2 regions of the Paraburkholderia sp. JHI2823 genome follow, and region 1 is predicted to be linked to the other one. Evidence: predicted binding sites of a transcription regulator. Region 1 holds the regulator's gene; the other holds the start of a gene.
The links. The regulator LexA, encoded in region 1, represses DNA repair genes until DNA is damaged. The targets are predictions, from matches to a motif close to ACTGTATNNNNATACAGT.
Positions count from the first base shown of each region.

Region 2: a site for LexA is predicted at 2,402-2,419, ahead of VSR34_RS09300 (ATP-dependent helicase). Genes of this name have one in related genera too.

Region 1 is NZ_JAYMRY010000001.1:191,713-196,166, forward strand. It holds gene cysT (sulfate ABC transporter permease subunit CysT) at 1-199, opposite strand, end outside; gene VSR34_RS00825 (sulfate ABC transporter substrate-binding protein) at 322-1,368, opposite strand; gene lexA (transcriptional repressor LexA) at 1,643-2,293, shown strand; gene VSR34_RS00835 (hypothetical protein) at 2,358-2,735, shown strand; gene VSR34_RS00840 (DUF2939 domain-containing protein) at 2,842-3,543, shown strand; gene VSR34_RS00845 (universal stress protein) at 3,607-4,074, opposite strand; gene nodI (nodulation factor ABC transporter ATP-binding protein NodI) at 4,385-4,454, shown strand, end outside.
Region 2 is NZ_JAYMRY010000006.1:65,525-69,978, forward strand. It holds gene VSR34_RS09295 (DUF4088 family protein) at 1-55, shown strand, start outside; gene VSR34_RS09300 (ATP-dependent helicase) at 173-2,308, opposite strand; gene VSR34_RS09305 (RNA-binding S4 domain-containing protein) at 2,636-2,857, shown strand; gene VSR34_RS09310 (MATE family efflux transporter) at 3,027-4,436, shown strand.

The DNA of each region.
Region 1 (4,454 bases):
GGTACGACGCGATCACGCGCGGCGACCACACGGCGCGCACGAACTGGCTCCAGTCGAGCGTCGCGGTCTTCAGGAAGGTGGCGGCAAGCGGAATGAGCACCACGAGGCTCAGATACGCCACCGTGATGCCGAGCGTGATGCCGAATCCCGGCAGCGCACTGGGCTTGCGTAATCGAAACGTCGATCGAAACGTCGTCATGCTCATCGTCCAGACATGGGTTGCGCGCGTGTTCCAACGCTGCGCCGAAAAGCGCGCCCGTGGGCGCGCTTCGTTGTTATGCGGTGGGATCGTGATCGAATCCCGACCGGTGCTGCATAGTCTTACTGCGGCTGATAAATCGAGTCGAACACGCCGCCATCGGCGAAATGCGTCTTCTGCGCGTTGGTCCAGCCACCGAACGTGTCGTCGACCGTGTAGAGCTTGAGCTTCGGAAACTTCGCCGTGAGCGCCGCGGGGACCTTGTCCGAACGCGGACGATAGAAGTTCTTCGCGGCGATCTCCTGGCCCTCTTCGCTATAGAGGAACTGCAGGTACGCTTCGGCCTCCTTGCGCGTGCCGCGCTTGTCGACGACCTTGTCCACCACGGCCACCGGCGGCTCCGCGAGAATGCTCACCGAAGGCACCACGATCTCGAACTTGTCCGGGCCGAACTCCTTGAGCGAGAGGAACGCTTCGTTCTCCCATGCGATCAGCACGTCGCCGATGCCGCGCTGCACGAAGCTCGTCGTCGCGCCGCGCGCGCCCGAGTCGAGCACCCCGGCGTTCTTGTAGAGCTTCGAAATGAAGTCCTTCGCCTTTTGCTCATTCCCGCCCGGCTGGTGCGACGCGTACGCCCACGCGGCGAGATAGTTCCAGCGCGCGCCGCCCGAGGTCTTGGGATTCGGCGTGACGATCGAGACGCCGGGCTTCACGAGGTCGTCCCAGTCCTTGATGTGCTTCGGATTGCCCTTCCTCACGAGGAACACGATCGTCGACGTGTACGGCGAGGCATTGTCGGGCAGCCGCTTTTGCCAGTCCTTCGCGACGATGCCCTTGTTGGCGAGCGCGTCGATGTCCCAGGCAAGCGCGAGCGTCACGACGTCGGCTTGCAGGCCGTCGAGCACCGAGCGCGCCTGCGCGCCCGAGCCGCCGTGCGACTGCTTGATGGCGAGCGTCTCGCCCGACTTCGCCTTCCATTGCTTGATGAACGCGTCGTTGATGTCCTGGTACAGCTCGCGCGTCGGATCGTAGGACACGTTGAGCAGCGACGTATCCGCATGAGCCGCCGGCGCCATAGCCGCGAGGCCAACGAGCGGTGCAATGCCGATGACCAGTTTTGCCGCCAGCGTCTTCAGCCAACCGGCGTTCCCCGTGTTCCTGGTGCCCATCTATCTGTTCTCCATTTTTGTCCTGCGTAGTGACAACCACTGATGGAGGCCAGTCTAGCGATCCGCTTACATCATTAAAAATAATGTTTCCTCATTCTTTAATACGCAAAAGTGGTAAAGGCGGAGGAAGTCGCTGCCGCAACACGTTTTCGGCTACCGAAGCGCCTCGAAGCGGCGCTATGGCAACGCCCGGTTGTCGAACTTCAAGTAATACTTGAAAAGCGACGGATACTGTATAAAAATACAGTTACCTGTTCAAACATACAGTGGCGCCATGACCAAACTCACCGCACGACAGCAGCAGGTTTTCGATCTCGTTCGCCGGGCAATCGAGCGCACGGGCTTTCCGCCCACGCGCGCGGAAATCGCCGCGGAACTCGGTTTCAGCTCGGCCAACTCTGCGGAGGAGCATCTGCGCGCCCTCGCGCGCAAGGGCGTGATCGAACTGGCTGCAGGCGCCTCGCGCGGCATCCGGCTCGTGCCTGGGCCCGACGACCTGCCGCACCAGTTCACGCTGCCGCATCCGGGCATCATGCAGCTCTCGCTGCCGCTCGTAGGCCGCGTCGCGGCGGGTAGTCCGATCCTCGCGCAGGAGCACATCTCGCAGAACTACATGTGCGACCCTGCGCTCTTCTCGAGCCGTCCCGACTATCTGTTGAAGGTGCGCGGCCTCTCGATGCGCGACGCCGGCATTCTCGACGGCGACCTGCTCGCGGTGCAGAAGAAGGCCGAGGCGAAAGACGGCCAGATCATCGTGGCGCGCCTAGGCGACGACGTGACCGTCAAGCGCCTGAAGCGCCGCCCGAACGGCGTCGAGTTGATCGCCGAGAATCCCGACTACGACAATATTTTTGTCGAGGCCGGCAGCGCGGATTTCGCGCTCGAAGGCATTGCGGTCGGCCTGATCCGGCCTACCGAATTCTAAGCAATCCGCTTGCGCTCATTTGCGCCCCCGTTGCGCCCCGTTTGCGCGATCTCTGGAGAGAGTCATGGAACGCCTTGCCCGCTTGCTGCCCTTCCGTCAATTCGGCCGTCTGCGCCATCTTCGTGGAATCGCGTCATGCGCGCTTCGCGAAGTCCGCGTCCCCGCCGCAGCGCTGAACCGCTCGCTTTTCGAAGAGACGCCAGGCATGGTGGCGGCCAGCACCGCCGATCTCCCGGCGCTGCCCTCGGCACAGCCGGCGTTTGCGCGCGTTTCGCTCAACAGCACGCTCAACACCGAGCAGCCCATGCGCCGGGCGCCGGTGCGCGTCTACCAGGGCCCGTCGCGGCTCATCCTCGTCGGCACGGTGGATGCGGTTTGCCGCGCGATCGACCGCTGCATCGCCGAACAGTCCACCGACCTCCCGGCGGCGCTCGCGAAGTAAGGTCGCGAGCCGGTTTTCCGCTCAAGAGGTCGCGCTCGGGATCACGTGGGGATTCTTTTCGCTGGTTTGCGGTCAACACCACGTTTGAACGATTTACCCTATCCCGATGACGGAATCCCTCACGACTCCACGTAAGACGCACGGCTGGAAAAAAACCGTTGCGATCACGGTTGCGATCGCCATGGTCGTTGCCGCGGTCGGCTACGCCTACGCGTCGCCCTATATCGCGGTGAATCGCATGAAAGCCGCGGCCGACGCGCGCGACGCCGCCACGCTCGACCAGTACGTCGATTACCCTGCGCTGCGCTTGAGCCTCAAGCAGCAGGTTGGCGAGATGCTGCAGCGGCGCATTCATGCGGAACACAGCAGTAACCCGCTGGTGATCCTCGGCGCCGTGATCGGCGCGGCGCTGATTGGCCCGCTCGTGGATGCGTACGCTACGCCTGAGGGCGTCGCCGCGCTGCTCGATGGCATGCCGCCGACGGGCAAGCCCGGCGACCGGCCGCACGCGCCATCGCCAGAGGAATCAGGCGCGCAGGCAGCACAATCGGCACAATCGGCGCAACCGGCGCAATCGGCACCCGCCCCCGCAGCGCCGCCTGCCGCGCCGCCCGCGCCGGCGTCCGGGAATCCCGCGCCCGGGGCACGGCCAGTTACCACGGCTGCCTATCGCGGCCTCAACGAGTTCGCGCTCACATGGGACCGCGGCAGTACGGGCGAGCACTATGCCGCCATCCTGCAGCGTCACGGGCTCTTTGGGTGGAAGCTCTCGGCAGTGGAGCTCAATGAAGGAAACGCCTCGAATTGAGGCGTTTGTGAAACGATGCCGGAACAGGTCCGTTCCAGGGGAACCGGGCGCGCTCCCAGCGCACTACGCGGCGGCTTGCTGCTTGTCCTCGGCAGCCGACGAACACGCCACCAGAATGCTGCACGACACGCGATCGAGCAGCGGCGTGTTGCCCGCCCCCATCCACCAGCGCGAGAGCCCGGTACGGCAGCGATGGCCCACAACCACGAGGTCGACATGCAGTTCGTTGGCCAGATTCGCAATCTCGTCGATCGGATGCCCGAACGCGAAATGCCCCTGCGCGCGCACGCCGCGCTCGGTCAGCCAGTCCACGCCTTCCTGAAGGATTTCTCGCGCCGTTTCCTCGAAGCGGCCGCAGGCCACATCGGTGAGGAGGCCGGCACTCTGCGCGATCGTCGAACGCATGTCGACGACCGACAGCAAATGCGTTTCCGCCTGCAGATCGAGCGCAAGATCAGCGCCGCAACGCAGCGCCTTGCGGCCTTCGCGCGAGCCGTCGTAACAGAGCAGAATTTTTTTGTAGCTCGCCATGATCGCTTCTCCGTGCCCGCATGATTGCCGGCTGTGCGATGCTCATCATGGTGCGCCGCAATTGCGCGTGCAAGGGCTGGAAAACGCCAGGTCAGCATCGGAAAACGCCAGATGCGCCTTGGGCGAGCCGAATACTTGTCGCGGCATGCATTAACCTCGAACAGCGCAAAGGGCCGAGAGCGGCCGCCCACTCGCTGCGCCGCAATGCACTAGAATAGGCCGCCTTGTTTCGTGCGATTGTTCGTTCAGCTCTTCGTTCGTTTTTTGTTCGACTCGCGCGCCGCCCGTTCGACTCACGTTCAACCGGTCCATGCCCGCACCCGCCATCGAATTCGAGCAGGTCTTCAAACATTACGGAGACAGGACGGTCGTCAACGGCC
Region 2 (4,454 bases), on a different contig from region 1:
GCGCAACTTCTTCACGCCGCCGCCGCGCAGCACCGCGCGCGAGCAGTCGCGCTGAGCGCCGGCGCGCCCGCGAGAAAAAGGCGGGCGCTCACTCCGGCGCCCCGCTGAACGTCCAGCACGGCGTGCCCCCGCGCGGCGCGCCGCCTCTCGTGCCCGCTTCGGCGGGCCCCCGCTAGTCCCACATCTTCCTGAGCTTCGCGGCGATCTCGACCTTCGCCTGTGCGGCGGCGGCAAGTCCCGCCGCGCTCGGCGCGCTCGCCACGGGCGCGGGCGGCCACGCGCGCGATTCGAACAGCGGCAGCATGGGCGTGGCGATGAAGCGCGTGCGCGACGCCCACACGTGCCGGTCGCCCGACGCCACCTGGTTGTGCACATAGAAACGCTGCGGCACGACGATGTGCAAATCCTCCTTCGCGCGTGTCATTGCGACATAGAGCAGACGCCGCTCCTCTTCCAGCTCCTCGTCGCTGCCCGCGCCGAGATCCGACGGAATGCAGCCGTCCACGCCGTTGAGCACGAACACGTTGCGCCACTCCTGCCCTTTCGCGGAGTGGATCGTCGAGAGGATCAGATAGTCCTCGTCGAGCAACGGGTCGGCGGATTCGGCGCTCGTGGCGTCGGGCGGATCGAGCGTGAGTTCGGTGAGAAAGCGCTCGCGCGAGGCATAAGTGCTCGCAATGCTCTCCATCTGCAGCAGATCGGCGTGGCGCACCTGGGCGTCTTCGTGATTGCGCTCCAGATGCGGCTCGTACCAGCGCCGCACGCGCTCGAACTCGGCGGGCCACGGCGTCGAGCGCATGCAAAGGCTGTCGATCAGCGCGGCGAACGCGGGCCAGTCCTCGGCCGCGCGCGGGGGCGGCGCGAAGGCGGCGAGCGCCTCGGCGGCGCGATATGCGCCCGTGCAGGCGGCCACCTGGTCGAGCAGGCGCGCCGCGTTGGCGGGCCCGACGCCGGGCAGCAACTGTGTCACGCGAAAGCCCGCCACGCGGTCGAGCGGATTCTCGGCCCAGCGCAACACCGCCAGCACGTCCTTCACATGGGCGGCATCGAGAAAGCGCAGCCCGCCGAACTTCACGAACGGAATGTTGCGCCGCGCGAGCTCGATTTCCAGCGTCGCGCTGTGATGCGCGGCGCGAAACAGCACCGCCTGCTGCTTGAGCTTCATCCCCGCCTCGCGCGCTTCGAGAATCTGCTCGACGACGTAGCGCGCCTGGGTGGCCTCGTCGGCGACCGTGACGAGGCGCGGGCGCTGCTGCGAGGCGCGGTCGGTCCACAGGTTCTTCGTGAAGCGCTCGGCGGCGGCATCGATCACGGCGTTCGAGGCCGCGAGGATCGGCTCCGTCGAGCGATAGTTGCGCTCTAGCGTGACCTGGCGCGCGGGCGGATCGAACTGTGCCGGGAAGTCGAGGATGTTGCGCACGGTCGCGCCGCGAAACGAGTAGATCGCCTGAGCATCGTCGCCGACCACGGTGAGGCCCCGGCCATCGGGCTTGAGCGCAAGGAGAATCGAGGCCTGCAGGCGATTGGTGTCCTGGTATTCGTCGACGAGGATATGGTCGAAGCGGCCGGCCAGATCGGCGGCGATGGCCGGCTCGGCGGCCATGTGCGCCCAGTAGAGCAGCAAGTCGTCGTAGTCGAGGACATTCTGCTTCTGCTTGGCGCCCACGTAGGCGGCGAACAGCGCGCGCAGCTGCGGCTCCCATTCGAGGCACCACGAAAACGAGCGATTGAGCACGTTGGCGAGCGAGTCGCCCGTGTTGACCGCGCGCGAGTAGATCGCAAGACACGTCGATTTCGACGGAAAGCGCTTTTCCTTCGCCGAGAAACCCAGCTCGTGGCGCACGAGGTTCATGAGATCGGCGGAATCCTCGCGATCGTTGATCGTGAACGCCGGCGAGAGGCCGATGTGATCCGCGTATTCGCGCAACAGGCGCGCTCCCACGCCGTGAAACGTGCCTGCCCAGGTGAGGCCCTGCGCGAGCGCGGCGGCCGCGCCCGGCGCACCGGCGGCAATGCGCGCCACGCGCCGCGTCATCTCCTGCGCGGCGCGGCGCGAGAACGTGAGGAGCAGGATGCGGTGCGGGTCGGCCCCGTTGACGATCAGATGCGCGACGCGGTGAGCCAGCGTATTCGTCTTGCCCGAGCCCGCGCCCGCGATCACGAGCAGCGGCCCCGGCAACGCCGAGCCCGGCGCATAGCCCGCTTCGCCGCCGTGCTCGACGGCCTCGCGCTGCGCTTCGTTGAGCTTTGCGAGCCATGCGGAAACGGCGTTGGCCGCATCGGCGCCCGATTGGACAACATCGTCCAGGGCGACGGAGACTGAGGAGGGATCGGCAACGGAAACAGTGGACACGGCGGACGCAGGGAGATGAACGTGGCGAATCGAAGGGGAGCGACGCATACTGTATATCCATACACCTCGGATCGGCAAGCGCCTGATTCTGCAGCGATCTGGCGGGATTTAGGGACAGCGCGGCAGCGCCTGCTGCCCCCGACGCCGCCGCGCCAGGCTACCCGCAGAGCCCAGCGCCCGCGGTCGACGCCGCCACTCCAGCCTCGTATCGCGGGGGCTCGCCATCGCTTATGATGCTCACCGCTTCGCGCGCTTGCCGCGCGCCCGAATTTCCAGACCGCCATGCCCAACATCGATTTCACCCTGACCGGCGACTACGTCGAACTGCACAACCTCCTGAAGATCACAGGTCTCGCCGATAGCGGCGGCTCGGCCAAGCAGATCGTCGCCTCGGGCGCCGTGAAGGTCGACGGCGAAGTCGAGCTGCGCAAGACGTGCAAGATCCGCGCGGGCCAGGCCGTGCTGCTGGGCGATACTCGCATCGCCATCAAGGCGGCTGAGTGAGGCACCTACAGAGGCACCGCGGGAGCCTCGACCGGACTTGCGCCCAGACGCCAGCTATGCACCATATTTGAGCATTCGGATCGACAAGGCCGCTGTCTAGCAATAAGCTTTCACTTTCGACAGACAAACCAGGCCGTGCGGCGCGACCCATTCGCGCCGCTTGCTTTTCATGACTCGAGCCACGCTCTCCCGACGCGCCGTTTCCGCGCCCCCCACGCTGCGCCGCCACGCCGCCGACACCGCCCGCCTCGCCGCGCCCCTCGCGATCGCCCAGCTCTCGCAAATGGCGATGAGCGTCACCGACACGGTGCTGCTCGGCTCGCTCGGCGCCGACGCGCTCGCCGCGGGCGGCCTCGGCGCCAATCTGTTCTTCGTCGTGGTGACGGTGCTGCAAGGCGTGCTGACCTCGGTGAGCGTGAGCGTCGCGCAGGCGCGCGGCGCCGACAACGAAAGCCAGGTGCCGCACATCTACTGGACCGGCTTCGCGCTTTCCCTGCTGCTCTCGCTGCCGGCCTTCGCGCTGCTCTCGTTTGCCGAGCCGATCCTGCGCGCGCTCGGCGAGCCGACGCTGCTCGCCCACCACATCGGCGAATACACGGCCGTGCTGCGCTGGGGCGCGCCCGCGAGCCTGATCGGCGTGGGGCTCATGCGCTCGTTCCTGCCCGCCATCGGCGCGGCGCGACGGCTTCTCTGGGTGTCGGTTGCGTGCGTGTTCATCAACGGCTTTCTCAACTACGGGCTGATCCACGGCATGTGGAGCCTGCCGCGCCTCGGCTTTCTCGGCTCGGCGGTCGCGACGACGATCACGGTGTGGCTCACCGCCTTCGTGCTGATGGCGCTGCTGCACCTGCGGCCGTCGCACCAGCATTTCGTCATTGCGCGCCGGCCCACGGCGCCGCTGATGGGCGAGCTATTCACGATCGGCTGGCCGGTCGCGATCACCTACGCCGTGGAGGCGACGCTCTTTCTCGCCACCGGCCTGCTCGCCGGCCTGCTCGGAGAGACGCCGCTCGCCGCGCACCAGATCGCGCTTAACGTCGCCTCCGTCACCTTCATGGTGCCGCTCGCGATCGGTCAGGCGGCCAACGTGCGCGTGGGTTACTGGGCCGGCGCGGGCGCGCCGCGCGCCGCACGCCATGCGGGTTTCGTCGCGCTGGGGCTAGGCGTGGGTTTCATGTCGCTCTCGGCGCTCGTGATGGTGCTCGCGCCGCACTGGATCGTCGGGCTCTACCTGCATCTCGACGATCCGGCCAACGCCCACACGGTCGGGCTCGCCGCCACGCTGCTCGGCGTCGCGGCCATCTTCCAGATCGTCGACGGCGCGCAAACCGTGGGCTCGGGCTGCCTGCGCGGTCTGAAGGACACGCGCGTGCCCATGCTCGCGGCCACGCTCGGCTACTGGGGCATCGGCTTTCCGCTCGGTTACGCACTCGCGTTCCGCTTCGATCTCGGTGCACTCGGACTCTGGTGGGGCCTTGCGGCGGGGCTCGCCAGCGTCGCCGTGCTCATGACGTGGCGCTTTCATCGCATGAGCCAGCACGTGCTGGCCCCCGCCGCCAATGCGAACCGCGTGGAGTGAAGCGTCCGCTCGGCGGCG